Regions from separate parts of the Paenibacillus sp. FSL K6-0276 genome, predicted to be linked through region 1. Evidence: a T-box and tRNA genes for the amino acid it is inferred to sense, from the RefSeq annotation. Region 1 holds a T-box; the other regions hold tRNA genes.
What was found. A T-box is a leader RNA that pairs with one kind of tRNA and senses whether it is charged. The one in region 1 lies ahead of metG (methionine--tRNA ligase), so its partner is inferred to be a tRNA-Met.

Region 1 (10,083 bases):
TCCGTCATCTTCATCGGTCATTATTAAATCAATGCCTTTACTTACTTCAACGGCTACCGCCTTGCTGCTACTATCAAGTCCTTTTAGAAAATTAGGAACCCAACCCTCAAGCCCTGCTCCATTATACAGGAACAATTGCGCTTTGGAGGTGTTGATAATATCCTGACTGCGCGGTGTCCAATCATGTGGCTCTACGCCAACTGGAAGCAAATTAATGGCATTTATATCATCTCCACCAATTTCCCGAGTAAACTCATAAATAGGATAAAAAGTGGTTACAACATTTACTTTCCCTTCAACTATACTTCCACTGCTCTTAGGTCCACATGCAGTGAGTGTAAATACAAGCACCAGTGCAAGTATAAGCAGACTTATTCGTGACTTCATAGCAACCATTAAATTGATCTTCCTCTCAAATCGTAATCTTTACTATTAGAAGTATAATAGTAATCATTACGATAAGTCAACAATAAATCCTGGTAAGATGACTCTGAACCTTAACCCTGCTTATACTTTGAAAAAAGGAATGTTCCCACAGCTTATCCAGCTGAAGGAACATTCCCTTTCTTAATATAACAATTACATTTATATATTCTACATAACTAGTCTTACTTCACAATAGCTCCATTTGGCATGCTGTCTGGAACTGTGGCGATGGTCAACTGATCACCTTTAGAAGCCGCTAGAATCATTCCTTGAGATAACTCCCCACGAAGCTTCACTGGCTTAAGATTCACAATACAAATCACTTTCTGTCCCACCAACTCTTCCGGTGTGTAAAACTTCGCGATACCAGAAACGACTTGACGCTGCTCATAACCTAGATCCAATTGTAGCTTCAGCAGCTTGTCGGCTTTCTTAACGGGCTCAGCCGCAATGACTTGAGCTACACGTAGCTCAGCCTTCGCGAAATCGTCGATGCCGATCTCTTCTTTATGCTCTTCCTCAGGCTCCGATACTGTAGTCGCAGCAGGTGCTGCTTCGGTCACTTCAGCAGTTGGCTTACCAGCGCCCATTGCTTCTGCGATATAAGCTACCTCTTGCTCCACATCCAGACGCGGGAAGATAGGATTGCCTTTTACCAGCTTCGTTCCTGCCGGAATCAGACCGAAGGTCTTGCCGCTGTCCCATGTCGTCAGCTCACCTGATTCGATTCCAAGCTGTTCCCAAATCTTCGCTGGGGTTTGCGTCACGAATGGTTGCAGAAGAATGGAAGCCGTACGAAGACCTTCCACGAGATGTCTCATCACTGAGGCCAACTCGGCAGTTCTGCTCTCATCCTTAGCAAGCACCCATGGCTGCGTCTCATCAATATATTTATTGGTACGGCTGATAAACGTCCCGATAGCTGTCAGCGCTACGGAGAACTCCATTTTTTCCATTGCTTCTTCTACTTTGGCATAAGTGTTCTCTGCCGCTGCTTGAAGCTCACCATCAAAAGCTGTTACATTTCCCTCATATGCTGGAAGCTCTCCACCGAAATACTTCTCCACCATCGCACCTGTCCGGTTCAACAGGTTACCAAGGTCATTAGCAAGATCATAGTTAACCCGATCTACAAAGCTTTCAGGTGTGAATGTACCATCCGAACCAAACGGTACTTCCCGTAGCAGGTAATAACGCAGTGCATCCAGGCCGTAACGATCAATCAGAGTAACAGGATCTACTACATTACCCTTGGATTTCGACATTTTGCCATCCTTCATAAGCAGCCAGCCATGTGCAAACACTTGTTTCGGAAGAGGTTCACCCAGTGCCATTAGAATAATCGGCCAGTATATCGTATGGAAACGGACGATTTCTTTGCCGACGATGTGTACGTCTGCAGGCCAGAAATTATCGTACAGACTGCGATCCTCGGAGCCGTAACCCAAAGCAGTAATATAGTTCGTCAAAGCATCAATCCATACGTACACTACATGCTTTTCGTCACCTTTAACTTTAACTCCCCAATCGAATGTCGTACGGGAAACCGCAAGATCCTCCAGACCAGGCTTGATAAAGTTATTGATCATTTCGTTCTTACGGGATTCTGGCAAAATAAACTCCGGATTCTCCTCATAAAATTGCAGCAATCGATCTGCATATTTACTCATCCGGAAGAAATAACTCGCTTCCTTCACCAGTTCAACGGGATGACCGCTATCTGGGCTTTTTGCGCCAATGATTAAGCCATTGTCATCTCGAACGATATCAACCAATTGTGTTTCTGTATAAAAGGTTTCATCCGGAATACTGTACCAGCCTTCGTATTCACCTTTATAGATGTCACCTTGCTTGAGCAGTCGATCAAAAATATCCTGAACAACCTTTTTATGACGTTCTTCCGTTGTACGGATAAAGTCATCATTGGAGATGTCTAGCTTGCGCCATAATTCTTTAATACCAACAACGATGTCATCTACGAACTGCTGAGGGGTTTTGCCAGCTTCCTCTGCCTTCCGTTCAATCTTTTGACCATGCTCGTCTGTACCTGTAAGATACCGTACATCATAGCCGCGTAGACGTTTGTAGCGAGCCATTGCATCTCCAGCTACGGTAGAATAAGCATGTCCGATATGCAGCTTATCACTCGGATAGTAGATTGGTGTAGTTAAGTAAAAAGTTTTCTTCTCGCTCATTGATTAATCATCCTTTCTTTCATAAAAAGACAAAAAACTCCCGCCCCTATAATGGGGCGAGAGTATAACTCACGCGATACCACCCAAATTTCCTGTCTCTTCACAGAGAACAGGCTTCGCCAGTTCCCTCGCGGGAACTGTCCATTAACGCTGGAACACGCCGTTATCTTACGTGAACCTTAATTGCAGTTCCCGCTCGAACACAGTTCCTCCCGGACCATATTCAATCTAACGCTCCATGCCGGCTTTCAGCTCGTTCCGGCTCTCTGTAATGGACGTACCGATTTACTCATCCGTTCCTCGGAATTCATACTATTATTGTGAATATACCCAATGGCAAGGGTTCGTGTCAAGTCGCGCGAGCAGAATCCTTCTTCGTGGGGTGTTCCTCAAGAGGCGGAACCGGATCAAGTCCCCCTGGATGGAAGGGATGGCATCTAGCAATCCGCTTGGCAGCAAGCCATGAGCCTTTTAGAGGACCATGGACTTCAATCGCTTCCAATGCATAGGCAGAGCAGGTTGGATAGAAGCGACAAGTGGCAGGCTTAATCGGGGAAATGTACTTGCGGTACACCCGAATGGGAGCCTGAATCGTTCTTCGAAGGGTCGCCATCCTTAAACCCCTTTTTTGTGATTAGCTGCTGCGACTAGTTCTTCTTCCCGGTTCTCTTCACATTCTTTGCAATAACCGAACACCTCAAATTTATGCTTGACTACCCGGAATTGATCAGGTGTATCCGTTAAATTCATCGGGCAGAAATTAATCGGGTAGGTTTTCTCGCATTGAAGGCAGATCATATGATGATGGTGATCCTGATGATTACAGCTTCCCTTGAATTTCACTCCGTCTTCAAAGACGATTTGTTCAAGTACACCAAGCTCTTCCATTACACGCAGATTGCGGTACACGGTATCAAAGCTAAGTCCGCTATACTTGCGGCCCATATGCTCATAGACATCCTTCGCTGACAAATAACCCTTATTCTCGCCGAATAACTTGGCAAGCGTTTTGCGTTGGTCGGTGATTCGCAGACCTTGCCCCGACATGACTTCTAATATTTGTTCTGTCGACAGCATACGCTCATCTCCCATTACATTTCAGTTCATTTATAATTCACTCTCTTAATAATGCCCCAAAATAAATGCCCCGTCAATGAATCAACCGTGCGCATGAGCGTTCATCTGAGTAAATCATACATTTAAATACAAAAGTCCGGCTGGTATTCCTTTGCGGAATATTCAGCCGGACTTTTTATTGCAAGGTGAATCCCAAATGGTGTTTAAGGGATAAACCTATTCTGTTATTTCTTCGCTGGTAGCGGTGTTACCAAGAAATTCACCGGCAAGTTACTACCAGAAGCTGCTGTGAACAAAATCTCCACGGAGCCACCAAAATCACCAGTACGATAAATCACACTATTCATGTCAGCGGATGAGAGACTTCCCGAAGTCGGCATGTGTACGATTTGACCGTTAACCATGACTGGCCCCATGTAATTACCGCCACGTGGATTAAACGTAACCAAGGAATTAGGTGCGACATGATCGAATTTGATTTTGTATAACACGCCGAAATTACCCGCATTGGATGCTTCAGTACCGTTCATTGGGTCTACACCGATCAAATTCAAATCACTCGAATTGTCACCAATAAGAAGTCTCACAGGACTTGCTCCTACTTCATCGCTAACCGTGATGATGCGTGTAGAATCAGCATAAGTTCCTCGGTTATGCACCCCATCACGATCCAATATTGGAAGTGTAGGAAGTGTAGTCAACGGATCTTTATTTGCATCGATCATCATGACATTATATTCAATAGGATAATCACTAAATAAGTCCGCTTGGAGTGAAACAATTTCGCCTGGTTTCATCGCAGTTTTGTTTAGTTCTGTAAGAATCGAGACGCTTTCCCCGGGTTGTAGGACAGTTGTCTTATAATCTCTTCTGGTCTGCATAGACTCCCAGTACCGCTGCACTGACATTTTACCAGTACCCTCAGGATAAGAGTTTGGACCACCAAATCCTACATACTCTGTTGTAATTGTTGTAGGGTACAGATTGTTATTCTTAGCAATCACATACACCTTCGTTTTAATATTCATATTATTCTTGTGGTGGACCAAGAATCGAGTTCCTCCGAATGATGTTTCTTTATACGTGATCCCTTCCGTATTCACTGTTTCTGGGCTGTTACTGCGAATAAGGGTATAAGGCTCGGAAGAGAGGTTATAGGCTACCTTCTGCCAAGTTGGAACCATCGATCCGTCGATGTTAAATACACTACCCGGAGAAGCGAATAATCTGTAGAAATCTTCTTTACTGTACAAGACTTCATCCGAAATATTAATGGTCTTCTCAAAAGTGCTGATTGCGCCATGTGAATCTTTTACTTGAATGGCTACTGTTGCTGGACCTGGAGTGAAGAAAGCTTCTGCTTTGTTTGTCCAAGTTACTTCAATTTGATCACCGTCTGGGTCGCTACTTAGATCCGAATAAGTGATCATTTCACCCATCTTGTAAGAATCCTTGTCTGTCGTGAAATTAGCAACTGGCGGTGTATTTGGTTTAAGCACATTGATGGTCACGGAATAAGGATCACTCCACTGTCCATTCGCATCCATAACGGAATAGGATACTACATAAACCCCTGGTGTATCATAGACATCCTGCTTATTTCCATCCCAACGCTCATCGACAATGGCCGAACCATTCGGCGAAGAACTGGAAGTCACAAAATTCACTGTATCACCAGCATAAATTTGAGTTGGCACTGTAAAAGAAGCTTTAGGCTTCGTGTTCAGCGTAAGAATCACCCGTTTTTGCACATTATCAACAGTATAAGGAATGCCTAACGCTCCAGTGATGGACGTCAAAGGAACCATGAATGTACCCTTGAATTGATAAGCTGGACCTTTCATCGTCACATTTTTACCATTAACGGAATAGATCTTACTGTCCGTCTTAAAGCGCATAACGTCGCTTCCCTTGGTAACAATGGTCTCTTTCGTTTTATAATCATAAACGTATTTCACACCTACGCGCTCTACCATAGCCCGGATCGAAACGTATGAGACACCATTCTTCACGGCCATTGGCTGATTAGCCAAATATTCAACGCCGTTTTGGTACATTTTGTTGCTGTTCATCATAAGTACAAGCTGATTACTAGCCGCAGCACGAACACCATCCGTCGATGTAGGCTGTGTAGTAGTTTCAGGTGTTGCAGTAGGGATCGGAGTAGGCGTTGGTACCGTTGTTGATGTAGGTTCGGTTGTTGTCGTAGGTTCAGTTGTTCCTCCAGTATTTGGAGTTGGAGTTGGTGTAGGTGATACTACTCCCCCTGGCACCTCAGTTGGCATTGGCGGCAATGGGTCAGTAGCTTCTGGCATTACATCTGTCACAGATGTGGCAGATGCTCCTACTGCATTGGTATTACCGGAGGTATTATTGACAGCTTCGGCAAAAGCCGGCACTGCCGAGGCGGCCTGAGATATGGCCAAAACAGCAACTAACGTTAATTTCTTTAAATCCATGATATGACTCCTCTGCTCCTATTTGTAAATATAAGTAGGTCTCTGTCTTTTTCATACTCCTCTTATATTCCCCGCAAAAACGCAACCGCCCTCAGCAGAGCGGAAGAATTGCTTTTTGCCACGTTCGTTATAACAAAACATAGTATTAGACGCATTCGGCCGCAAAAAGTTTCATTTTAAAGTAAAGAAAGATTAACTCAGTATTAAAAAAAACAAATCCAACCTTTCAGTTCCTCCCAGAAAAAATTGAGGTTATCCATATAAATATGTGTATTTTGCGCCTAGGTATATTCGTTTTCATTTGCTTTTGTTCGTAATCTCGCAAACAAAATATGCAAAGTTGAGTAGGGAACCACACTGCCATTTGTAAAAACTACCATGACAAAGAAATGGCTATCCCATGCTCAAGCTATAACTCCCTGCTTCAAAACCTGGACCATACAATTGCTGACCTCTCATGCAAACAAATCAGTGAAAAACAGGCTCAGACCGTAGCTCTTAAAGCACAATTCCACATTCATTTTCAGTTCTCCCAGTTCCCCTTCATCCCAATCTAAAGCCCTAATCACGATTGCTCTGCTAACGTCTTATACATCTTTCTTACACTCTATTTAAAACATATGATATTTTTTCGGGGGTGTAGGGAACATATTATATTTCTATTGAGAAAAGAGATGATTCTCCTTGGAAACCAAGGTGAATCATCTCTACTGTTTAAAATCATTTAATTAATCTTAGCTTATGTACTTCTATCACAGCCATACGTAAATCGCACATTGCTCTTTATCATGCTATCATTGGATTTCAACCGCGAGCTGCGGTTTCTAATCAAGAAATCCGATAATAACAGCGACCGTAAGTCCAAATATTCCTCGCAGAGACGCTAAACCTCACCACACTGCAGTAACGCCGACCTCACTGCGCTTCGGCCCGGCATCGGTCGCGATACTCCTTAGGAGACATCCCCGTCTGCTTCTGAAATACCTTTGTGAAATAACGTCGTTCCTGATAACCCACTCCGGAACCAATCACCGTAATGCTCTTATCGCTATTAGTAAGCATAAACTTAGCAGCTTCAATTCGCTGTAGTGTTACGTATTCCACGAAAGTCATTGCAAAATGATTCTTAAACAAGAGACAGAAGTAACTGCCGCTAATGCTGATCTTATTCGCCACTTCCTCAATCCCGATATCTGAGTGGAGATGTTCAGTGATATATTGGGCGGCTAAGTTCATTAGCTGATCCGGTGTTTTTTTGCCAGAATCATTGTCTGCTCCAGGGATCTCCTGGAATAAGGGGATGCTGTTATACAGTTTATTTTTAAACTGTTTACTACGGATATTAGCTCCGATCTCCCGTACCTTATTGCCAAGTTCTTCATAATGTATTGGCTTACAAATGTATTCTTTAACCCCTAGCCGGATCGCTTCTCGTGCATAGTCAAACTCCTGATACCCGGTAAGAAGTAGCACCTCACTATCCAATCCAATTTCCCGCAACTTTCCTACAAAAGTTAACCCGTCCATCACTGGCATACGAATGTCACTTAACACAAGATCGGGTTGCTCCTCTTCAGCAATGCGCAAGGCGTCCATACCACTGCGCGCCATACCGACGACCTCCATACCCATCTCCTGCCATGGCAACACTCTGTTCAGATTATTCAGAATTGGGGCTTCGTCATCTACCAATAATACTTTTAGCATAATGATCTTCCCCCTGCTCGTATTTAGGTATGACACATTGAATTATAGTACCATAGCCTGGACTGGAACAAATAAATATTCCGTACCTGTCACCGTATTCAATGCGGATGCGATCTGCTACACTGCGAATGCCAAGACCCCTACGTTCAAGATTCATCCGGTTATCCCGTTCAACTTTAACCTCTTGCTCCACAGGATCATTCACAATATATTGGAAAATGGACAACTGAGACGGTGTAATACCAATACCGTTATCTTCAATCCGTAAAATCAAGTCCCCTTGCTTCTCCCATACTTTCACAGAAACTTGACCTTTGTAATCAATACCCTCAAATCCATGCTGAATGCTATTCTCTACAAGCGGTTGCAAAGTAAGCTTTAGAATGCCGCAACTCATCAATTCTTGTGGGATATTAATATCATATTCAAATAAATCCTCAAACCTGAATTTTTGAATATCTAAATAATTGCGCAGATGTTTAATTTCTTCATCCAGTGTAATTTCTTCTCGATCCTGAATGCTGATACGTAAAATACTTGCCAGTCTGTAGACCATCTCACTAACTTTCTTACCTTCATTTTGTATCGCCAGAACATTAATCGACTCTAACGTATTGAATAAAAAATGTGGTTTGATCTGTGCCTGTAGAACACGCATCTCCGCTTGATTCTTACGACGCTGTTCCACATGGATTCTGTTAAACAACCCATTAATTTTATCCATAAGATCATTAAAGCCTTTACCAAGAAGCGTTAATTCATCATTCCCCTTTACTTCTACCCGCGTAGTCAGATCTCCATCCTCAACCCGTCGCATAAAACGAACAATTACGGCTATTGCACCAGTAATCCGATTCATAAAGAATAAATTGAAGATCACTGCTGCCAAAAAGCAAAGGAAAATTACTCCGACAAACCAGCGTGCAAATACTGTAACTTCACGAGACAAAGTGTTCCATGAAGTTACAGACACTAGACTCCATGGATAATCTTTCAAATGATACATAGAGAGAATGCTTTTCTCCCCGTTATACTGTGTTTTGAAACTCTGAAACCCTTTTTTAAAGGTAATCTCTTTATTCGCGAATGACTGAATATCCTGTCCATCCAGCTTTTGATCTGGGTCGAATAGAATCATTCCGTCATCATTTACAAGCATAAACGAAACATCCTGATTGCTATCCCCAATTTTTAAATTGCGAAATATAGATTCGAACTCCCAATTTTTGATCTGCACAACGAGGATACCTATGTTCTGAAAGAAGCTCAATTCCTTCACGAGTCGAATTTGTGTAAACACAGGTTCAGTTCCCGTAAGTTCGGGATATTCATGAGGAGCCAGCCATTTCGGCACGCCATTCAAATCCATTACTTCCTGGTACAAATCACTTTTCTTGAATGTATCATAGGGTAGCGTTCGGAAATTTTCCTTGGTAAAAAGCGACACGATTTCAGAGTTACCTCTACCGTTAAAATTGTACAAAAAAGCATAGCTGATCGATGGGTGGTTAAACAACAGACTACGGAAATTGCGCTGGCTAGCATTCAAATTGAGTTGCTCAGCATCAGTTAAATCCTGATTAGCAGGATCTTCTGCGCTAAGGGCCATATGAAAAACCGAGGTAGCAATTCCGTTGTCTGTAACGTTATCCATATCTTTTAACACATTAGAAATACTGTAACTAATTGCTTTGAGAGAGTATTCCGATTGCTGGCTATACTTTTTCTCGATAGAGTTATAAGTTACAAAAAACATAAGCATGCCTAGAATAAATAAGGGAATGATAATCAGGCCCAAAAATGCCGTAAATAATTTATAGCGCAAATTCATCGGCTAGTGCTCCTGACCAAGCATAATCGCCTTCGGCGTCCTTATAAGGACGGTAAGCGATTAAGCGAGAAATATAAGGCTAAAGGATAGGGTAAAACTGATACTTTCGTATATTTTGAGAAAAAAAGTTATCCTTTAACGCCGCCCGCTGTTACACCTTCAATAATCTTTTCCTGTAAAATCGCATAAATAATAATTACTGGAAGCACGCTGAAGACGATACCCGCTGACATTTGAGCATAGTTCATCTGGTATTGATCGCGGAATTGAACCATACCTACTGGGAGCGTACGCAGTTCGTCATTCGAAAGGAAATAGTTTGCCAGCAAGAATTCGTTCCAATTTCCCAGGAAATTAACAATGAATACAGTAACCATGGCAGGTACGG
Region 2 (10,083 bases), 1.9 Mb from region 1:
GACAATATCGTATGGACATTCCACAGCAGCTCGTACCACAGCGAATCCGTCCACACCCCATAATGGCGGGCCATATACCATAGCTGCACATGGATAAAGGCGGCAATTAACCACAAGGACACCAGTAAAGTGGTCCATCCTTTTTGCCTAGCAGGCTGCTCCCTCCATGGCTTTATCAGCCACAGCTTCACCTTTTCAAAGTGAATGGCAATGTAAGCACCCATCATATAATAAGCCAGGTAGGAGATCGCCAAGCTCCCTTTTTCAACAATGTGCAACTCATATTTATTCCAGAAAATAAAGCCCCACTGAAGTGCAAAGCCGAGCGGAATCGTCCATTTAACTAAGAAGCGGGAACTCTGCAGTAGCTTAAGAAGCACTGGAAAAAGTAAATAAAACTGAATGCTAATAAAGACAAAATACAAATGCGCATATGCGGAACCCGAGAATAACGCTCTAGAAAAGCTTAACAAGTTGTCTCCAAGGTTCTGTGTCAATCGTCCGTTCACATATAGGGTTAAAGCGTAATAGCCCATAGAAACTAGCAAATAGGGCAGTAAGATATACTTTAATCGCCGACGGTAGAAATTAATGACCAAGCTGCGTATCACAGGACGCCCATAATAATTATAAAACAATACGAAGCTGCTAAGGAAAATAAATGAGGGCGTGCCGAATTTAAAGAAAATGTTAATCCAGTTCAGCCAGTAATAATAAGGAGAATGCAGTGCCTGCTCTCCAGCAGCAAAAGATGAGGCATGCACATGCAGCACTCCTAAAATAGCTAGAGCTCTGAAAATATCCAGCTGGGGCAGCCTTTCCTGTCTCACAGTATTCATATGATATTCCTCTTCTCTACTATGATGGTTGTTCATAGAGACGCTAAGCGGAATGTGGAAACTGAATATACCAGGAAGTCTGCACTTGCTGAATTTACGTTCTGATATTTGACGCTGAATGCCTAGCGTGGGATTCGCGTTATCACTAAGGCTAATTATATCGCTTGCATCCGTATAAAAAACTTAAGAAGAACTTAAAGTTTCCTTAATAAGCTTCTCCAAGACGCAAGAAACCCTGCAGATCCTGCGCTAAAAAAACGCAATATGAAACTGCAGGGTTTACAAAGCATCCTTTAAACTTGTTCCGAATGTTCGTCCGTTGAAGCAGGGCGCAGCTCTCGCAGTGGATTGCCTCCCACAAAAGAGCCCGCCGCCACGTTCTTGTGTACTACTGAGCCAGCGGCTATAACTGCCCAATCACCGATGGTCACACCGGGAAGAATCGTTGTATTCGCGCCGATCAATACATTTTCACCAATCACTACTTCGCCCAGGCGATATTCTTTGATTAGATACTCATGAGCCAGAATCGTCGTGTTATAACCGATAATTGAGTTCTCACCAACCGTTATTTTTTCCGGAAAAAACACATCTACCATCGCCATCAGACCGAAGGAGGTATGCTTGCCTACCTTCATCCCGAGAATCCGCCGATAGATCCAGTTCTTTAACGGGAGAACCGGGCAATAACGGGCGATTTGAATAAAAATAAAGTTGCGGACACCCTTCCACGGGCTAACCGTACGGTAAATGTACCAAAGTGAGTTATGACCTTCTACAGGATATCGGGTTACGTTTCTCACGATTCACTCGTTCCTCGCTCCACAATTTCTATAATATCCTTCATGTTATGGATGATATAGTCGGGATGATACTTGCCGAGAGTGTCTTCGCCTTTTAATGACCACGATACTCCAGCCGCATATACACCGGCAGCCTTTGCCGATTGAATATCAACCGTGCTGTCCCCTACCATAAGGGTTTTACGAGGATCAACACCAAGGTTACGGACAGCTGTCAGAACAGGCTCCGGATGTGGCTTTGGTTCAGTAACATCGTTCACTGTCACAATCGTATCCATGTACTTCAGCAAATCAAACATCTCAAGCGATTTAATCGTTGTAGGACGAATTTTGGTGGTTACAATCCCCATTTTAATCCCACGACGTAAGAGCTCTTCCATTGTCTCATTCACCTGAGGAAAGGGACGTACTAACTCATCATGATGTTCATAATTATAAGAACGGTAGGATCTTTCTAGCGCACCACTTACATCCTCAAGTCCAGAGAAGACTCTCATCTGTTGCTGAAGGGTCGTGCCCATATGCGGAATAATCTCTTCCCTAGTGAGTGGAGTAAGACCATTCTCCTTCAGCGCGTACATAAACGAACTAATAATTAGCTCATTCGTATCGACAATCGTTCCATCTAGATCAAAAAGAACGCATTCTATCATAAGTTTTACTGCTCCTTCTTATCTCCATCCGCTGGCTGTCCTTGCCCAGGTTGTGCCCCTTGACGAGCTTTCTGCGGTGTATTTGCTGCACTTTCCGGCACTACGCTATCTGCATGGATCGGTTTAGTGCACACGATGGGATCAGAATAATGTGCTTTAGGCTCACCGGTTACCCGACGAATAATGATAAGAAGTATAGCTACGACGATGATCAGTAGAGAAAGTAGCTGAGAAATACGGATATTTCCATAGCTTGGGTCCAAGTATCCTTGTTCAAAGCCTAACCATTCCATCGGTTTCCACAATCCGTTGATAAAGGATGCCACGCCTGCACTTCCATTAAACGCTAAGCTGTCCGTACGCACGGCTTCGATGAAGAAACGACCGATCGAATACCATATAAAGTAAGACATGAAGATCTCACCGGCACGCACAAATTTCTGGCGACGAAGGACCATAAGTAGCGCGATGCCTAGTAAGCTCCAAAGAGATTCATACAAGAAGGTCGGATGATGAAAAGCATCCCCTATGTACATTTGGTTCACAATGAAGTCAGGTAAATGCAGTTTATCCCGTAAAAAAGACTCTTCAACCACGCTGCCGTATGCCTCTTGGTTTACAAAGTTTCCCCAGCGTCCAATCATTTGGCCCGCAAGTAGTCCGGGTGCACAAATATCAATGATACGCCAGAATGGGTAGCCTTTATAGCGGAAATAAATAATCCCACAAATAATGGCTCCAATTAACGCACCGTAAATAGCGATACCACCGTTCCAGATCTTAAAGATATCTATTAAATTATCCTTATAATCCTCCCATTTAAACGCTACAAAATAAATCCGTGCCCCAATAATGGCCGAAGGCACACCTAGTAGCAGCATATCCATAAAGAATTCTTGTGGTATACCAAACCGTTTGCCCTCGCGGATCGCAAGAAATAAACCTACGAGTGCACCGAAGCCTAGTATTAATCCGTACCAGTGTACTTGTAGTGATCCAATGGAGAAGAAAATAGGATCTAGTGCTAATGGGAACATTCTCTCACACTCCTAATCGAGATCATCCATATCTTCAGATATGGTCGCAGTTAACTTATTCGTGAACTGCAGGGCTGCATTAAAGCCCATTTGTTTCAGGCGATAGTTCATCGCTGCAACCTCAATAATAACTGCAAGGTTACGTCCTGGGCGTACAGGAATCGTTACAAGTGGAACATCTGTATCTATAATCCGTGTCGTTTCCTCGTCGAGTCCAAGTCGGTCATACTGCTTGTCTTGCTGCCAAGCTTCTAATCTAACAACAAGTGTAATCCGTTTATGATTACGAATGGCACCCGCACCAAAAAGTGTCATTACATTAATGATACCTACTCCACGGATCTCCAGTAAATGACGGATTAACTCAGGTGCTGTGCCATGCAGCTGGTTATCTGAAGTCTGACGGATTTCCACCGCATCATCAGCAATCAATCGATGTCCGCGTTTTACAAGTTCAAGGGCTGTTTCACTTTTACCAATACCACTACTACCCGTAATTAGCATACCAACACCATATACATCACAGAGTACGCCATGAATCGTCGCCGTAGGGGCTAATTTCCCCTCTAAGAAGCTAGTCAAACGGCTGGAGAAAATAGTCGTAGCCATAGAGCTACGAAGCACAGGAAGGGCTTTTTCATTACTTATATCAATTAACTCCTGAGGCACATCCAAACCACGCGTAATTACGATACAAGGTGTATTGTCATTACAAATTCCACGAAGTCGACTTTTCCGCTCAGCTTCAGGCAGCATGGAGAAAAAAGCGAGTTCTGTTTTGCCTAGCAATTGAACACGTTCTTCCGGATAATATTCAAAATAACCAGCAATCTCTAGTCCAGGGCGATTCAGGTCATCAACCGTAATAGGTCTCTTTAGACCTTCCTGGCCGGAAATAACCTCTAATTGAAAATGCTGTACCAATTCAGATACTTTTACTTTCTTAGCCATGTAAGTTCGTCCTTTCGTCACCTGCGGTATTTGTCCGCTTACTGCGTCCGGTTGGCAGCGATCTCATTACATTCCGGAGGTAATTCTCCTGCTATCTTAATTGATAACGCTTATGAATGCAATCTTAGCGCCTAACCAAACAGGGTCCATCTAAACAATAAAGCCACCCTTTCGGGTGGCTTTATCAAAAGAGAAAAGATCCAATAATCTTATCCCAACAAAATGTTAGCTTCGGATTCTTTATCAAAGAAGTGAATTTTGTTCATATCGATAGCCAATTTTGGCTTGCTGCCTTCGCGAGTAGTGGAACGTCCATCTACACGAGCGATTACAGTAGATTTACCAAGGCCGCTCAAGTAAAGGAGCATTTCATGACCAAGGTTTTCAGTAACATCAACCAATGAAGTAAAGATTGTGTTCGGGGAAGCTTCCAAGAATACTGGCTCTTCATGGATATCTTCTGGACGAACGCCCATGATTACTTCTTTACCGATGTAACCTTTGTTGCGGATGATTTGAGCTTTTCCGCCTGGTACTTCAACATCAAGGTTCTCAGCACGGAAACGGATAGAACCGCTCACTTCAGACAAAGTACCATTGATAAAGTTCATTGTAGGGGATCCGATAAATCCAGCTACGAATAGGTTTGTAGGTTCATTGTACAACTCTTCAGGAGAAGCAGCTTGTTGAATGATACCATCATACATAACTACGATGCGATCACCCATTGTCATAGCTTCTGTTTGGTCATGCGTTACGTAGATACAAGTGGTTTCAAGGCGTTTCACAAGTTTAGTGATTTCAGCACGCATTTGACCACGAAGTTTAGCATCCAAGTTGGAAAGAGGCTCATCCATCAAGAAGACTTGTGGATCACGTACGATAGCGCGTCCCAAAGCGACACGTTGGCGTTGACCACCGGAAAGCGCTTTTGGTTTACGATCAAGCAAATGCTCAATATCGAGAATTCTAGCAGCTTCGCGAACTTTCTTGTCGATTTCATCCTTCTTCACTTTACGAAGTTTCAAACCGAAAGCCATGTTTTGGTATACGCTCATGTGCGGATACAAAGCGTAGGATTGGAATACCATCGCGATATCGCGGTCTTTAGGTGCAACGTCGTTAACTACACGATCGCCAATGTACATTTTACCTTCGGAGATTTCTTCCAAACCAGCGATCATACGCAAAGTTGTGGATTTACCGCAACCGGAAGGTCCAACCAATACTAGAAATTCCTTATCTTTAATATCAAGATTGATATCGATTACTGTTGCTTTATCTGAACCCGGGTATTTTTTGAAAATATGCTCTAAACGTACGCCTGCCATTGTATTTCCCCCTCGAGTTAATTATTAATTAGTTAAAATAAAAATTCTGTTTCCTTGTACATTTATATTAACCCAGTCGGGACACGATGGCTATTTGTAAGGTTCACAAAAAACCTATTTCCTTTTCGTCACTTTATACAAAAGCATAGTAAGCTTCACAATAGCTGCGTCCCCAAAGCTTCGTACATCTGCTCCAGTCTCTTGTTTTATCTTATCCAGACGGTATAGCAGTGTATTACGATGGATATATAACTTCTTGGCTGTTTCACTTACATTACAGTCCATCTCAAAAAAAGTTTCCAAAGTCAGCAGCATTTCTTTATCAGATAGTACAGAGGAATAGTCACCAATTTGTCCAAGCAACTGTTTGCGGCGTACATCAGGAATACTGTTAACCAAACGTTCCAAATGTAGTTCCCAAGGTAAATGAATATACTCACCTACTTGGAAGATACGACCGAGTACAATCGTCTCCCTGAGCAAAGCCACAGATCCTGTCAATCCCTTAACAGGGACAATAGCCGGAGCTACCGCCAAATGGAATACTCCTACCCACTCACTGGCTATCAGCTCATGTAAACCCATACTAGTCTGTGCTAGAAGATCATCTACGCTCTCTTCTTCATCATCCTTATCATCCCCGCCCGTAAGCAATTCTTTGCGAGCTAAAATTAGCCACTCCTTCTCTTGAAGCGGAATAAGCAGGATTTCGTTCTCAAAATAGCTACGCAGCAATTTCATCAGTGAACGATAAGAGATCTGCGGACTATGTGCAATCTCACTACTAAGGAGGAATGGAATCATGTCTCCGAACAGACGTCCCTTTAGGGTCATCTCATCGGGAATCTCAGAGTCATTTTTTTCTTTCTCTAGCTCCGTGTTCAACCAGGCCCCAAGCTGCCGTGCCTCCACTTCACCTTCTTCTCTAAGCCCTGTAGCTTTAAGTGCAATAGCAAAATTTCGAACTGCATAATTGACCAGTTGTACTTCCAGAGAGGTAAGCCCCTCCATTTCCACCCAAACAGCGGTTACACGTCCATCATTCTCATACAAAGGTGCCCAGAGATGACCCTCATGGATTACCAGCTGATCCTGTACTTCTAATCCCATGCTAAAAAGAGAAGCTGAATGCTGCCTCCCTAACTGCTTGATTCCGGTTCTCTTTCCGGTGAGCTGCTCTAATTTTTTCCGCAATGTCTCACTATCCATAGTCACCATGCTCCACCACTTTTGCTCTTTTCGCCTATTTTAGCATATTCTCTTATATTATGTTAATCGCTACAGTAGCGCGCTACTATAATACAACCATAAAACACAAAAAAAGCCACCACCATAAGGTGATGACTTTCTGTTTGGGATGAGCCATGAAGGACTCGAACCTTCGACACCCTGATTAAAAGTCAGGTGCTCTACCAACTGAGCTAATGGCTCATAAATGGTGGGGGATGATGGATTCGAACCACCGAACACGTACGTGAGCAGATTTACAGTCTGATGCGTTTGGCCACTTCGCTAATCCCCCAGGGAAAAGTGGCTCGAGACGGATTCGAACCGCCGACACGAGGATTTTCAGTCCTCTGCTCTACCGACTGAGCTATCGAGCCATATTAAATTGACATAAAAATAAAGTGGTAGTCTTAAACTTCCCACTCTAATCTTGTGGAAAAAAATGGCGGAACCGACGAGATTCGAACTCGCGATCTCCTGCGTGACAGGCAGGCATGTTAGGCCAACTACACCACGGTTCCGCATTGATAAAAAATGGTGCCGGCGAGAGGACTTGAACCCCCAACCTACTGATTACAAGTCAGTTGCTCTACCAGTTGAGCTACACCGGCACGGTGTGAAATAAATCTTAAAGAGATGAAAATGGTGGAGGCTGAGGGGATCGAACCCCCGACCCTCTGCTTGTAAGGCAGATGCTCTCCCAGCTGAGCTAAGCCTCCAGGTATTATGGTAGCGGCGAAGGGGATCGAACCCCCGACCTCACGGGTATGAACCGTACGCTCTAGCCAGCTGAGCTACACCGCCACAATAATTAGTAATGCTATGGATTGAAAATGGCGGAGAGAGTGGGATTCGAACCCACGCACCGCTTACGCAGTCTAACCCCTTAGCAGAGGGTCCCCTTATAGCCACTTGGGTATCTCTCCAAACGATATCAGTACCACAGCAATCCAAACAGGAATTTGACTCCCTGAAAACTGAATCCGAATTGAATTTGCGTTTTAAGTATAGGATAAGCCCTCGACCGATTAGTATTGGTCAGCTCCATGCATTACTGCACTTCCACCTCCAACCTATCTACCTCGTCGTCTTCAAGGGGTCTTACTAATTGGGAAATCTCATCTTGAGGGGGGCTTCACGCTTAGATGCTTTCAGCGCTTATCCCGTCCGTACGTAGCTACCCAGCCATGCTTCTGGCGAAACAACTGGTGCACCAGCGGTACGTCCATCCCGGTCCTCTCGTACTAAGGACAGCTCCTCTCAAATTTCCTGCGCCCACGACAGATAGGGACCGAACTGTCTCACGACGTTCTGAACCCAGCTCGCGTACCGCTTTAATGGGCGAACAGCCCAACCCTTGGGACCTACTTCAGCCCCAGGATGCGATGAGCCGACATCGAGGTGCCAAACCTCCCCGTCGATGTGGACTCTTGGGGGAGATAAGCCTGTTATCCCCAGGGTAGCTTTTATCCGTTGAGCGATGGCCCTTCCATGCGGTACCACCGGATCACTAAGTCCGACTTTCGTCCCTGCTCGACTTGTAGGTCTCGCAGTCAAGCTCCCTTATGCCTTTGCACTCTTCGAATGATTTCCAACCATTCTGAGGGAACCTTGGAACGCCTCCGTTACTCTTTAGGAGGCGACCGCCCCAGTCAAACTGCCCGCCTGACACGGTCCCCGTACCCGGTAAGGGTACTAGGTTAGAACCTAGATACGATCAGGGTGGTATCCCAACGGCGCCTCCACCGAAGCTTGCGCTCCGATTTCTACGGCTCCCACCTATCCTGTACAGATCGTACCCAAATTCAATATCAAGCTGCAGTAAAGCTCCATGGGGTCTTTCCGTCTTGTCGCGGGTAACCTGCATCTTCACAGGTATTAAAATTTCACCGGATCTCTCGTTGAGACAGCGCCCAAGTCGTTACGCCATTCGTGCGGGTCAGAATTTACCTGACAAGGAATTTCGCTACCTTAGGACCGTTATAGTTACGGCCGCCGTTTACTGGGGCTTCGGTTCATAGCTTCGGGTTACCCCTAACCACTCCCCTTAACCTTCCAGCACCGGGCAGGCGTCAGCCCGTATACTTCGCCTTGCGGCTTCGCACAGACCTGTGTTTTTGCTAAACAGTCGCTTGGGCCTTTTCACTGCGGCCCCCTCGTGCTATTCACACTACCGGGGCACCCCTTCTCCCGAAGTTACGGGGTCATTTTGCCGAGTTCCTTAACGAGAGTTCTTCCGCGCGCCTTAGAATTCTCTTCTCGCCTACCTGTGTCGGTTTGCGGTACGGGCACCTTCTCCTGGCTAGAGGCTTTTCTTGGCAGTGTGAGATCATGACCTTCGCTACTATAATTTTCGCTCCCCATCACAGCCCAGCCTTAATGATGTGCGGATTTGCCTACACATCAGCCTCACTGCTTAGACGGACATATCCATCAGTCCGCGTCACTACCCTCCTGCGTCACCCCATCGCTCATAGCGGATTACGGTGGTACAGTAATTTCAAACTGTTGTCCTTCGACTACGCCTTTCGGCCTCGCCTTAGGTCCCGACTTACCCTGAGCGGACGAGCCTTCCTCAGGAAACCTTGGGCTTTCGGCGGATCAGATTCTCACTGATCTTTTCGTTACTCATACCGGCATTCTCACTTGTATGCTGTCCAGCGCTCCTTACGGTACACCTTCAACCCACATACAACGCTCCCCTACCCCAGATACATACGTATCTAGCCATAGCTTCGGTGGTGTGTTTAGCCCCGTTACATTTTCGGCGCAGAGTCACTCGACCAGTGAGCTATTACGCACTCTTTCAATGGTGGCTGCTTCTAAGCCAACATCCTGGTTGTCTGTGCAACTCCACATCCTTTCCCACTTAACACACACTTGGGGACCTTAGCTGATGGTCTGGGCTGTTTCCCTTTTGACAATGGATCTTAGCACTCACTGTCTGACTCCCGGCAATAAGTATATGGCATTCGGAGTTTGACTGATCTTGGTAACCCTTGCGGGCCCCGCAACCAATCAGTGCTCTACCTCCACTACTCTTATACCGAGGCTAGCCCTAAAGCTATTTCGGGGAGAACCAGCTATCTCCGAGTTCGATTGGAATTTCTCCGCTACCCCCACCTCATCCCCGCATTTTTCAACATGCGTGGGTTCGGGCCTCCAGTGCGTGTTACCGCACCTTCACCCTGGACAGGGGTAGATCACACGGTTTCGGGTCTACGTCCACATACTAAATCGCC
Region 3 (10,083 bases), 440 kb from region 1:
TGACCTTCTTGCACCAAAAGGCGGACGTGCATTTGTATCCGTTAATAAGGCGCTTGTAACTCAGTCCAGCTCGGCGATTCCTGTAGTACCTCTTTATATCTCTGCACTTTACGAAGTGATGAAGGAAAAAGAGCTACATGAGAACTGTATTGAACAAATGTACCGCTTGTTCTCTGAGCATCTTTACAGTGGGGGCGAGGCTACTGCTGACGGAAGCTGTTTGATCCGAATTGACGACTGGGAAATGCGTGAGGATGTTCAGACTGAGGTTATGAAACGTTGGGACGAGCTGACAACCGACAATGCAGGTGAACTGGCTGATCTTGAAGGCTACCGCCAAGATTTCTTCCATCTGTTTGGCTTTAGAACAGATGGAGTCGACTACGAAGCTGACATTGATCCGAATGTCGACATTCCGAATATGTACTAAATGATAATGAGCACTTCCCTATATTAAATATTAACGTATACAAAAAAGAGGGTGTCCTCAAAAGTAGTAATTTCTACTGATGTGACAGCCTCTTTTTTGTGCTTTGCCAACAGCATATCTATACGTCGTAAGGCATATTGGCTTAGCCTCCCACTTTGTGATATGGTTTGATAGAATACTGCAAGTTCTACTTACAATCGAAGGAGTGAATCACCATGGTTAAGAAAATTAGTGTATCGAACGGTGCACTTGATGTATCCCAAATTTCGCTTGGCTGTATGCGGATTGCGGATTTGTCTGCAAAAGAGGCTGATACACATGTACATAGTGCGTTAGAGCTCGGAATAGACTTCTTTGATCATGCCGACATCTACGCGGACGGAAAAGCCGAGGAAGTATTTGCTGGGGTACTGGAGAATAATCCTGGTATGCGCGATAAAATGCTTATCCAAACCAAATGCGGGATCCGTAAGGGCTATTTTGATTTCTCCAAAGAGCATATCTTACAGTCCGTGGAGGGCAGCCTAAAACGCTTGAAGACCGATTATATCGATGTGCTCCTGCTTCACCGTCCCGACACGCTGTTCGAACCAGAAGAGGTGGCTGAGGCTTTTGACATACTGGAGAGCAAGGGATTGGTCAAGCATTTTGGTGTCAGCAACCAGAACCCGCTGCAAATCGAACTCCTCAAGAAAAATGTAAAGCAACCGCTACTATTCAACCAACTGCAGTTGAGCATTATGGTCACTGGTATGATTGATACCGGCTTCAATGTGAATATGACTAACTCCAGTTCAGTTGTCCATGATGGCGGGATTTTGGAGTATAGCCGCCTACATGACATGACCATTCAGCCATGGTCGCCTTTCCAATACGGCTTCTTTGAAGGTGTATTCTTGGACAACGACAAGTTCCCTGAATTGAACGAGGTTATTAACCGCTTGGCGGCTGAAAAAGAAGTGACTAATACGGCCATTGCCATCGCTTGGATTCTCAGACATCCAGCAAATATGCAGCCCGTAGTAGGTACAACCAATACGCAGCGCTTGCGGGATATTGCTAAAGCATCCGATATTACACTCACTAGACCAGAATGGTATGAAATCTACCGCGCTGCCGGTAATGTCCTTCCATAAATATCAAAAGCCACGAAGTACGCTAATATCGTACCTCGTGGCTTTTCTTTGTAGACTATGATTGAACCCGAATAACTCTTATAAAAAAAAACGGCATATTTGCCGTTTCCTTTAGGATGGACTCTCAGGGATTCGAACCCTGGACCAATTGATTAAGAGTCAACTGCTCTACCAGCTGAGCTAAGAGTCCACGATATAATGATCTACCTTACAAAAATTGAAAAGTAAAAGCTCTTAGCTTTATAACGCATAAGAGCTTCACTTGGTAATTGATACCGGCGAGAGGACTCGAACCTCCACGGTTTCCCTCTCGATTTTGAGTCGAGCGCGTCTGCCATTCCGCCACGCCGGCAAAGTATAAAGTTAAAAGATGGTGCGCCCTGAGAGATTCGAACTCCCGGCCTTTTGATTCGTAGTCAAACGCTCTATCCAGCTGAGCTAAGGGCGCAAAATTTATATGGAGCGGACGACGGGAATCGAACCCGCGACCCTCGCCTTGGCAAGGCGATGCTCTACCGCTGAGCCACGTCCGCACACGGTATGTATTAATGTCCGACTCACTTAAGAAGTGAGCCATGAAGGACTCGAACCTTCGACACCCTGATTAAAAGTCAGGTGCTCTACCAACTGAGCTAATGGCTCATAAGCAAGAAAATGGCGGAACCGACGGGATTCGAACCCGCGATCTCCTGCGTGACAGGCAGGCATGTTAGGCCAACTACACCACGGTTCCAGAAGAATAATTGCTTGATGAAATTTGGTTGCGGGGGCAGGATTTGAACCTGCGGCCTTCGGGTTATGAGCCCGACGAGCTACCGGGCTGCTCCACCCCGCGTCATTAAAAGATATTCAGCTATCAGTTACAATTCGAAAGCTTCATGGTGGAGGCTGAGGGGATCGAACCCCCGACCCTCTGCTTGTAAGGCAGATGCTCTCCCAGCTGAGCTAAGCCTCCATGTAAAGAAGCAACTCAATTATCATAACATAATCATGAATGTAATGCAACTATTTCTTATGTAGCTGAATTCAGCTTCAATAAAGAAATGGTGACCCGTATGGGATTCGAACCCATGTTACCTCCGTGAAAGGGAGGTGTCTTAACCCCTTGACCAACGGGCCATATTGAAAACAAAATCTTTTGACAACAAAAAATATTATATCATGTAATCCGAAGTATAGCAATACATATATTAAACAAATTTCACACCTACCCTAAGTTGGCATTAAGTGATATCCAGCTTAAGGGCTATAGCCTCTACGACTTCAAGTGTAGTCAGGTTGTTCGTGTCTAAATGGTCTTTAAATACGTCCTTATTCAGTCCTGTGATGCATCTGTCGATCTGTTGAACGGTCCATGAGTCATTCCCTTCACCTCTACCACTCAATCTCTTAAGCAGCGTCTCTCGTGAGGCACACAAAGTAAAATGATGAACCTCTAATCCCTCTTTTATTAGCTTACCCGCAATCTCCATCCAATAATCTGGGTTGACTATGGTCATAGGTACGATAATCGTCCCACTATATTCGCTGGCTATATATTTTAACATGGAATGGTTAAATTCACGCCAAAGGTAATGGTCCTGAAAGTCACCTTTTGTCATCACATCAGGAATGTTTGCTCTTATGTAATACCCTACATTCTCTGGATCGTATACAAAAGAATTAGGAAGTCTGCGATGTAATTCATATGCAGTTTCTGTCTTCCCCGCACCAAAAGCACCATTGATCCATATAATCAAGATCATTATCCCCCATGAAAGATCTATTATTGTGACTGGCTAAAAATAGTCTCATAAGAAGTAACTCTATTAACCCACATTATCACAAAACACCCTCCATTTAATACACTATTAAATAGATTTGGTTCTCATTGTTTTCTTTAAACCTTTACAAGCAAATTCTTTGTACAACAAAAAGACCACTATCGAATACTCAACAGTGGTCTTGCGTGCTTGGCAACGTCCTACTCTCCCAGGACCCTTCGGTCCAAGTACCATCGGCGCTGGAGGGCTTAACGGTCGTGTTCGGGATGGGTACGCGTGGAACCCCTCCGCTATCGCCACCAAACGGGCATTTGCGGTACAAATGCATTATTCAGGTCTCAGCATCGCCAAATGCTGAAAACAAATTCATCATCATACAGCCACTAGGACCATATGGGTTAGAACTTGATTCCTGAAAACTGAATCCGAATCGAATTTGCGTTTTAAGTATAGGATAAGCCCTCGACCGATTAGTATTGGTCAGCTCCATGCATTACTGCACTTCCACCTCCAACCTATCTACCTCGTCGTCTTCAAGGGGTCTTACTAATTGGGAAATCTCATCTTGAGGGGGGCTTCACGCTTAGATGCTTTCAGCGCTTATCCCGTCCGTACGTAGCTACCCAGCCATGCTTCTGGCGAAACAACTGGTGCACCAGCGGTACGTCCATCCCGGTCCTCTCGTACTAAGGACAGCTCCTCTCAAATTTCCTGCGCCCACGACAGATAGGGACCGAACTGTCTCACGACGTTCTGAACCCAGCTCGCGTACCGCTTTAATGGGCGAACAGCCCAACCCTTGGGACCTACTTCAGCCCCAGGATGCGATGAGCCGACATCGAGGTGCCAAACCTCCCCGTCGATGTGGACTCTTGGGGGAGATAAGCCTGTTATCCCCAGGGTAGCTTTTATCCGTTGAGCGATGGCCCTTCCATGCGGTACCACCGGATCACTAAGTCCGACTTTCGTCCCTGCTCGACTTGTAGGTCTCGCAGTCAAGCTCCCTTATGCCTTTGCACTCTTCGAATGATTTCCAACCATTCTGAGGGAACCTTGGAACGCCTCCGTTACTCTTTAGGAGGCGACCGCCCCAGTCAAACTGCCCGCCTGACACGGTCCCCGTACCCGGTAAGGGTACTAGGTTAGAACCTAGATACGATCAGGGTGGTATCCCAACGGCGCCTCCACCGAAGCTTGCGCTCCGATTTCTACGGCTCCCACCTATCCTGTACAGATCGTACCCAAATTCAATATCAAGCTGCAGTAAAGCTCCATGGGGTCTTTCCGTCTTGTCGCGGGTAACCTGCATCTTCACAGGTATTAAAATTTCACCGGATCTCTCGTTGAGACAGCGCCCAAGTCGTTACGCCATTCGTGCGGGTCAGAATTTACCTGACAAGGAATTTCGCTACCTTAGGACCGTTATAGTTACGGCCGCCGTTTACTGGGGCTTCGGTTCATAGCTTCGGGTTACCCCTAACCACTCCCCTTAACCTTCCAGCACCGGGCAGGCGTCAGCCCGTATACTTCGCCTTGCGGCTTCGCACAGACCTGTGTTTTTGCTAAACAGTCGCTTGGGCCTTTTCACTGCGGCCCCCTCGTGCTATTCACACTACCGGGGCACCCCTTCTCCCGAAGTTACGGGGTCATTTTGCCGAGTTCCTTAACGAGAGTTCTTCCGCGCGCCTTAGAATTCTCTTCTCGCCTACCTGTGTCGGTTTGCGGTACGGGCACCTTCTCCTGGCTAGAGGCTTTTCTTGGCAGTGTGAGATCATGACCTTCGCTACTATAATTTTCGCTCCCCATCACAGCCCAGCCTTAATGATGTGCGGATTTGCCTACACATCAGCCTCACTGCTTAGACGGACATATCCATCAGTCCGCGTCACTACCCTCCTGCGTCACCCCATCGCTCATAGCGGATTACGGTGGTACAGTAATTTCAAACTGTTGTCCTTCGACTACGCCTTTCGGCCTCGCCTTAGGTCCCGACTTACCCTGAGCGGACGAGCCTTCCTCAGGAAACCTTGGGCTTTCGGCGGATCAGATTCTCACTGATCTTTTCGTTACTCATACCGGCATTCTCACTTGTATGCTGTCCAGCGCTCCTTACGGTACACCTTCAACCCACATACAACGCTCCCCTACCCCAGATACATACGTATCTAGCCATAGCTTCGGTGGTGTGTTTAGCCCCGTTACATTTTCGGCGCAGAGTCACTCGACCAGTGAGCTATTACGCACTCTTTCAATGGTGGCTGCTTCTAAGCCAACATCCTGGTTGTCTGTGCAACTCCACATCCTTTCCCACTTAACACACACTTGGGGACCTTAGCTGATGGTCTGGGCTGTTTCCCTTTTGACAATGGATCTTAGCACTCACTGTCTGACTCCCGGCAATAAGTATATGGCATTCGGAGTTTGACTGATCTTGGTAACCCTTGCGGGCCCCGCAACCAATCAGTGCTCTACCTCCACTACTCTTATACCGAGGCTAGCCCTAAAGCTATTTCGGGGAGAACCAGCTATCTCCGAGTTCGATTGGAATTTCTCCGCTACCCCCACCTCATCCCCGCATTTTTCAACATGCGTGGGTTCGGGCCTCCAGTGCGTGTTACCGCACCTTCACCCTGGACAGGGGTAGATCACACGGTTTCGGGTCTACGTCCACATACTAAATCGCCCTATTCAGACTCGCTTTCGCTGCGGCTCCGTCTTCTCGACTTAACCTTGCATGTTAAACGTAACTCGCCGGTTCATTCTACAAAAGGCACGCCATCACCCATAGATAGGGCTCTGACTTTTTGTAAGCACACGGTTTCAGGTTCTATTTCACTCCCCTTCCGGGGTGCTTTTCACCTTTCCCTCACGGTACTGTTTCACTATCGGTCGCCAGGTAGTATTTAGCCTTAGCAGATGGTCCTGCTGGATTCATACGGGGTTTCACGTGCCCCGCACTACTCGGGATCCGTCTCGGAGAGAACACAGTTTAGGTTACAGGGCTTTTACCTCTATCGCGGGCCTTTCCAGACCTCTTCACCTACCATATTCCTTTGTAACTCCATGTGAGACGTCCCACAACCCCTAAGAGCAAGCTCTTAGGTTTAGGCTGTTCCGCGTTCGCTCGCCGCTACTGACGGAATCACTATTGTTTTCTCTTCCTCAGGGTACTTAGATGTTTCAGTTCCCCTGGTCTGCCTCTACATCTCCTATGTGTTCAGAGATGAGTAACTGCGAATTACCACAGCTGGGTTTCCCCATTCGGACACCCCCGGATCAAAGCTTGCTTACAGCTCCCCGAGGCAGTTTCGTTGTTCGCCACGTCCTTCGTCGGCTCCTGGCGCCTAGGCATCCTCCGTGTGCTCTTATTAGCTTAACCTCAATTTTCTCCGTATGAGAAATATTGCACATTGAATGAATTCAACACACTTTACTTCTTTCGGATTCCATTGTATTCACTAATAACATTTACTTGTTTGCACAAGTTGCTAAAAGATGTTCTAAAACGCAAATTCGTTTCGGTATCCAGTTTTCAAGGATCAAGTTTAAAGATGAGAGCTTAAACTCTCAAAACTGAGCAACGAGTGAGTATTTTGGAAGTTTAACTTCCGATTTGAATGTTTCCATTGCAGGAAACGATTCTCCATAGAAAGGAGGTGATCCAGCCGCACCTTCCGATACGGCTACCTTGTTACGACTTCACCCCAATCATCTACCCCACCTTCGGCGGCTGGCTCCCTTGCGGGTTACCCCACCGACTTCGGGTGTTGTAAACTCTCGTGGTGTGACGGGCGGTGTGTACAAGACCCGGGAACGTATTCACCGCGGCATGCTGATCCGCGATTACTAGCAATTCCGACTTCATGCAGGCGAGTTGCAGCCTGCAATCCGAACTGAGACCGGCTTTGATGGGATTGGCTTCACCTCGCGGTTTCGCTTCCCGTTGTACCGGCCATTGTAGTACGTGTGTAGCCCAGGTCATAAGGGGCATGATGATTTGACGTCATCCCCACCTTCCTCCGGTTTGTCACCGGCAGTCACTCTAGAGTGCCCAACATTACTTGCTGGCAACTAAAGTTAAGGGTTGCGCTCGTTGCGGGACTTAACCCAACATCTCACGACACGAGCTGACGACAACCATGCACCACCTGTCTCCTCTGTCCCGAAGGCCGCCACTATCTCTAGTGGATTCAGAGGGATGTCAAGACCTGGTAAGGTTCTTCGCGTTGCTTCGAATTAAACCACATACTCCACTGCTTGTGCGGGTCCCCGTCAATTCCTTTGAGTTTCAGTCTTGCGACCGTACTCCCCAGGCGGAGTGCTTACTGTGTTAACTTCGGCACCAAGGGTATCGAAACCCCTAACACCTAGCACTCATCGTTTACGGCGTGGACTACCAGGGTATCTAATCCTGTTTGCTCCCCACGCTTTCGCGCCTCAGCGTCAGTTACAGCCCAGAAAGTCGCCTTCGCCACTGGTGTTCCTCCACATATCTACGCATTTCACCGCTACACGTGGAATTCCACTTTCCTCTTCTGTACTCAAGCCACCCAGTTTCCAGTGCGACCTTAGGTTGAGCCCAAGGTTTAAACACCAGACTTAAATAGCCGCCTGCGCGCGCTTTACGCCCAATAATTCCGGACAACGCTTGCCCCCTACGTATTACCGCGGCTGCTGGCACGTAGTTAGCCGGGGCTTTCTTCTCAGGTACCGTCACTCCGGTAGCAGTTACTCTACCGGACGTTCTTCCCTGGCAACAGAGCTTTACGATCCGAAAACCTTCATCACTCACGCGGCGTTGCTCCGTCAGGCTTTCGCCCATTGCGGAAGATTCCCTACTGCTGCCTCCCGTAGGAGTCTGGGCCGTGTCTCAGTCCCAGTGTGGCCGTTCACCCTCTCAGGTCGGCTACGCATCGTCGCCTTGGTGGGCCGTTACCCCACCAACTAGCTAATGCGCCGCAGGCCCATCCCTCAGTGACAGATTGCTCCGTCTTTCATTCTTTCTTCAGGAGAAAAAAGAAATTATCCGGTATTAGCTACCGTTTCCGGTAGTTATCCCAGTCTAAGGGGCAGGTTGCCTACGTGTTACTCACCCGTCCGCCGCTAAGTTACTTTGAAAGCAAGCTTTCAAAGTAACTCCGCTCGACTTGCATGTATTAGGCACGCCGCCAGCGTTCGTCCTGAGCCAGGATCAAACTCTCCAATTAGTATTGAAAAGAGCGATATGCTCATTTTGAAACATCTGACGAGAAAATTAATTCTCTAATTTTGGATTTCACTTTCGTGATTTCCTACTCACTCGTTGTTCAGTTTTCAAAGATCAAGTTCTCGTTGGCGCCGTTTAATGTCTCAGCAGCAACTCTTATACTATATCATGCTTTCCGATGAATCGCAACACTTTTTTTCAAAGTCTTTTGTAATCTCATTCGGATTAATATTGACCAATCGATAGTTTATATTACCTCTTCGCGACTGGATTTATAATATAACATATGTCTCAGTATAAAAACAACCCCTAAATTTAAAAAATTCAAGGATAAGTACTTTCGTCTCATTCCTACATCTTGCTCAATCTCCCTCACATCTCCACATAAAAAACGTGCAGATTCTAATAATCAGAATCTACACGCTAAAGAAAGAATGAGTTTTAAATTAGAACTGCATTAATTAGAAATCCATGGATTTCTACGTTTCTTAGTACTTTCTGCACGACCACCCGCAGTTGAACGTTGAGATTTCACAACTGTTTTGTTTTTCTTACTGCTGTTTTGACTCGAGGTCTTTGCTTTTGATGCCGATTCCTTCGTTGCACTTCCCTTACTCTTGAGAGATCCGCCAGAGGTTAATTCCTGTACGAACGTTTCAGGCTCTTGAATTTCAGGAACCCGATTATGTTGCGAATAATTACCTATACCAGGATACTGCGGATTAGACGGAATATTCGACATTACCGGTCCACCAAATGCTCCAAGAGGAGAAGTTGGAACTACTCCTTGATTAGGTGTACCTGCTCCATAAGCGGAAAATGCATTTGGGTTTCCATATGCAGGATAGGTATTATATACGGGCATTTCATATGAATAAGGTTGAACATGCATTCCTCCACACCCACAAGTAGGCCATGGAAGGTTCGATGACTGTCCTCCATATTGCGGCATCCCATACGCGGAGAATTCCGCACCCGGGTTCATTCCAGAAACATTAGCCTCCATATAGTTAGGAGCAGCGTTCGGATTCCATTGTTCCGGATTCATATTAGGCCAAGCATTCGGATTCCATTGTTCCGGACTCATATTAGGCCAAGCATTCGGATTCCATTGTTCTGGACTCACGTTAGGCGCTGCATTCGGATTCCATTGTTCCGGACTTATATTAGGGCAAGCATTCGGATTCCATTGTTCCGGACTCATATTAGGGCAAGCATTCGGATTCCATTGTTCTGGACTCACGTTAGGTGCAGCATTCGGATTCCATTGTTCTGGACTCATATTAGGTGAATACATATTTTCTGAAAAGTAGTATGGAGACATGTATTCAGGTCCATATGACGCTGGTTGAACATAACTTGGTGCCCAATTCATGTTCATATTAGGGCTATTTTGATAAGAATCATAGAGATAAGGATTTCCTCCTAGGCCTGGATATCCCATATTGTCACAAGAATCTGCCTTTTCCTCTTTGCAAGCCACTGGCTTCATCTCAGCTTTTGGTGCCTCATGATGTGCTAAGGGCTCTTGATTTGGAACTGTAATCT

Region 2: it encodes a tRNA-Met, which carries the amino acid that the T-box ahead of metG (methionine--tRNA ligase) is inferred to sense. The anticodon was not compared.
Region 3: it encodes a tRNA-Met, which carries the amino acid that the T-box ahead of metG (methionine--tRNA ligase) is inferred to sense. The anticodon was not compared.

Annotation. Positions count from the first base shown of each region.
Region 1 is NZ_CP150276.1:4,414,659-4,424,741, forward strand. It holds gene MHH52_RS20915 (zinc ABC transporter substrate-binding protein) at 1-387, opposite strand, end outside; gene metG (methionine--tRNA ligase) at 609-2,621, opposite strand; T-box leader at 2,671-2,931, opposite strand; gene yidD (membrane protein insertion efficiency factor YidD) at 2,971-3,234, opposite strand; gene MHH52_RS20930 (Fur family transcriptional regulator) at 3,237-3,698, opposite strand; gene MHH52_RS20935 (stalk domain-containing protein) at 3,923-6,157, opposite strand; gene MHH52_RS20940 (response regulator) at 7,073-7,864, opposite strand; gene MHH52_RS20945 (sensor histidine kinase) at 7,839-9,695, opposite strand; gene MHH52_RS20950 (carbohydrate ABC transporter permease) at 9,824-10,083, opposite strand, start outside.
Region 2 is NZ_CP150276.1:153,243-163,325, reverse strand. It holds gene MHH52_RS00805 (acyltransferase) at 1-839, opposite strand, end outside; gene MHH52_RS00800 (acyltransferase) at 1,133-1,642, opposite strand; gene ppaX (pyrophosphatase PpaX) at 1,639-2,295, opposite strand; gene lgt (prolipoprotein diacylglyceryl transferase) at 2,301-3,332, opposite strand; gene hprK (HPr(Ser) kinase/phosphatase) at 3,345-4,283, opposite strand; gene ugpC (sn-glycerol-3-phosphate ABC transporter ATP-binding protein UgpC) at 4,493-5,614, opposite strand; gene MHH52_RS00775 (helix-turn-helix domain-containing protein) at 5,729-6,832, opposite strand; tRNA gene MHH52_RS00770 (tRNA-Lys) at 6,973-7,045, opposite strand; tRNA gene MHH52_RS00765 (tRNA-Tyr) at 7,051-7,136, opposite strand; tRNA gene MHH52_RS00760 (tRNA-Phe) at 7,146-7,218, opposite strand; tRNA gene MHH52_RS00755 (tRNA-Asp) at 7,285-7,362, opposite strand; tRNA gene MHH52_RS00750 (tRNA-Thr) at 7,377-7,452, opposite strand; tRNA gene MHH52_RS00745 (tRNA-Val) at 7,485-7,560, opposite strand; tRNA gene MHH52_RS00740 (tRNA-Met) at 7,569-7,645, opposite strand; tRNA gene MHH52_RS00735 (tRNA-Ser) at 7,676-7,767, opposite strand; rRNA gene MHH52_RS00730 (23S ribosomal RNA) at 7,850-10,083, opposite strand, start outside.
Region 3 is NZ_CP150276.1:4,855,923-4,866,005, forward strand. It holds gene fabV (enoyl-ACP reductase FabV) at 1-430, shown strand, start outside; gene MHH52_RS22990 (aldo/keto reductase) at 646-1,566, shown strand; tRNA gene MHH52_RS22995 (tRNA-Lys) at 1,684-1,756, opposite strand; tRNA gene MHH52_RS23000 (tRNA-Leu) at 1,840-1,918, opposite strand; tRNA gene MHH52_RS23005 (tRNA-Arg) at 1,938-2,014, opposite strand; tRNA gene MHH52_RS23010 (tRNA-Gly) at 2,025-2,099, opposite strand; tRNA gene MHH52_RS23015 (tRNA-Lys) at 2,136-2,208, opposite strand; tRNA gene MHH52_RS23020 (tRNA-Asp) at 2,222-2,299, opposite strand; tRNA gene MHH52_RS23025 (tRNA-Met) at 2,325-2,401, opposite strand; tRNA gene MHH52_RS23030 (tRNA-Val) at 2,446-2,521, opposite strand; tRNA gene MHH52_RS23035 (tRNA-Glu) at 2,611-2,685, opposite strand; gene MHH52_RS23040 (AAA family ATPase) at 2,790-3,305, opposite strand; rRNA gene rrf (5S ribosomal RNA) at 3,517-3,633, opposite strand; rRNA gene MHH52_RS23050 (23S ribosomal RNA) at 3,780-6,708, opposite strand; rRNA gene MHH52_RS23055 (16S ribosomal RNA) at 6,979-8,536, opposite strand; gene MHH52_RS23060 (LysM peptidoglycan-binding domain-containing protein) at 8,993-10,083, opposite strand, start outside.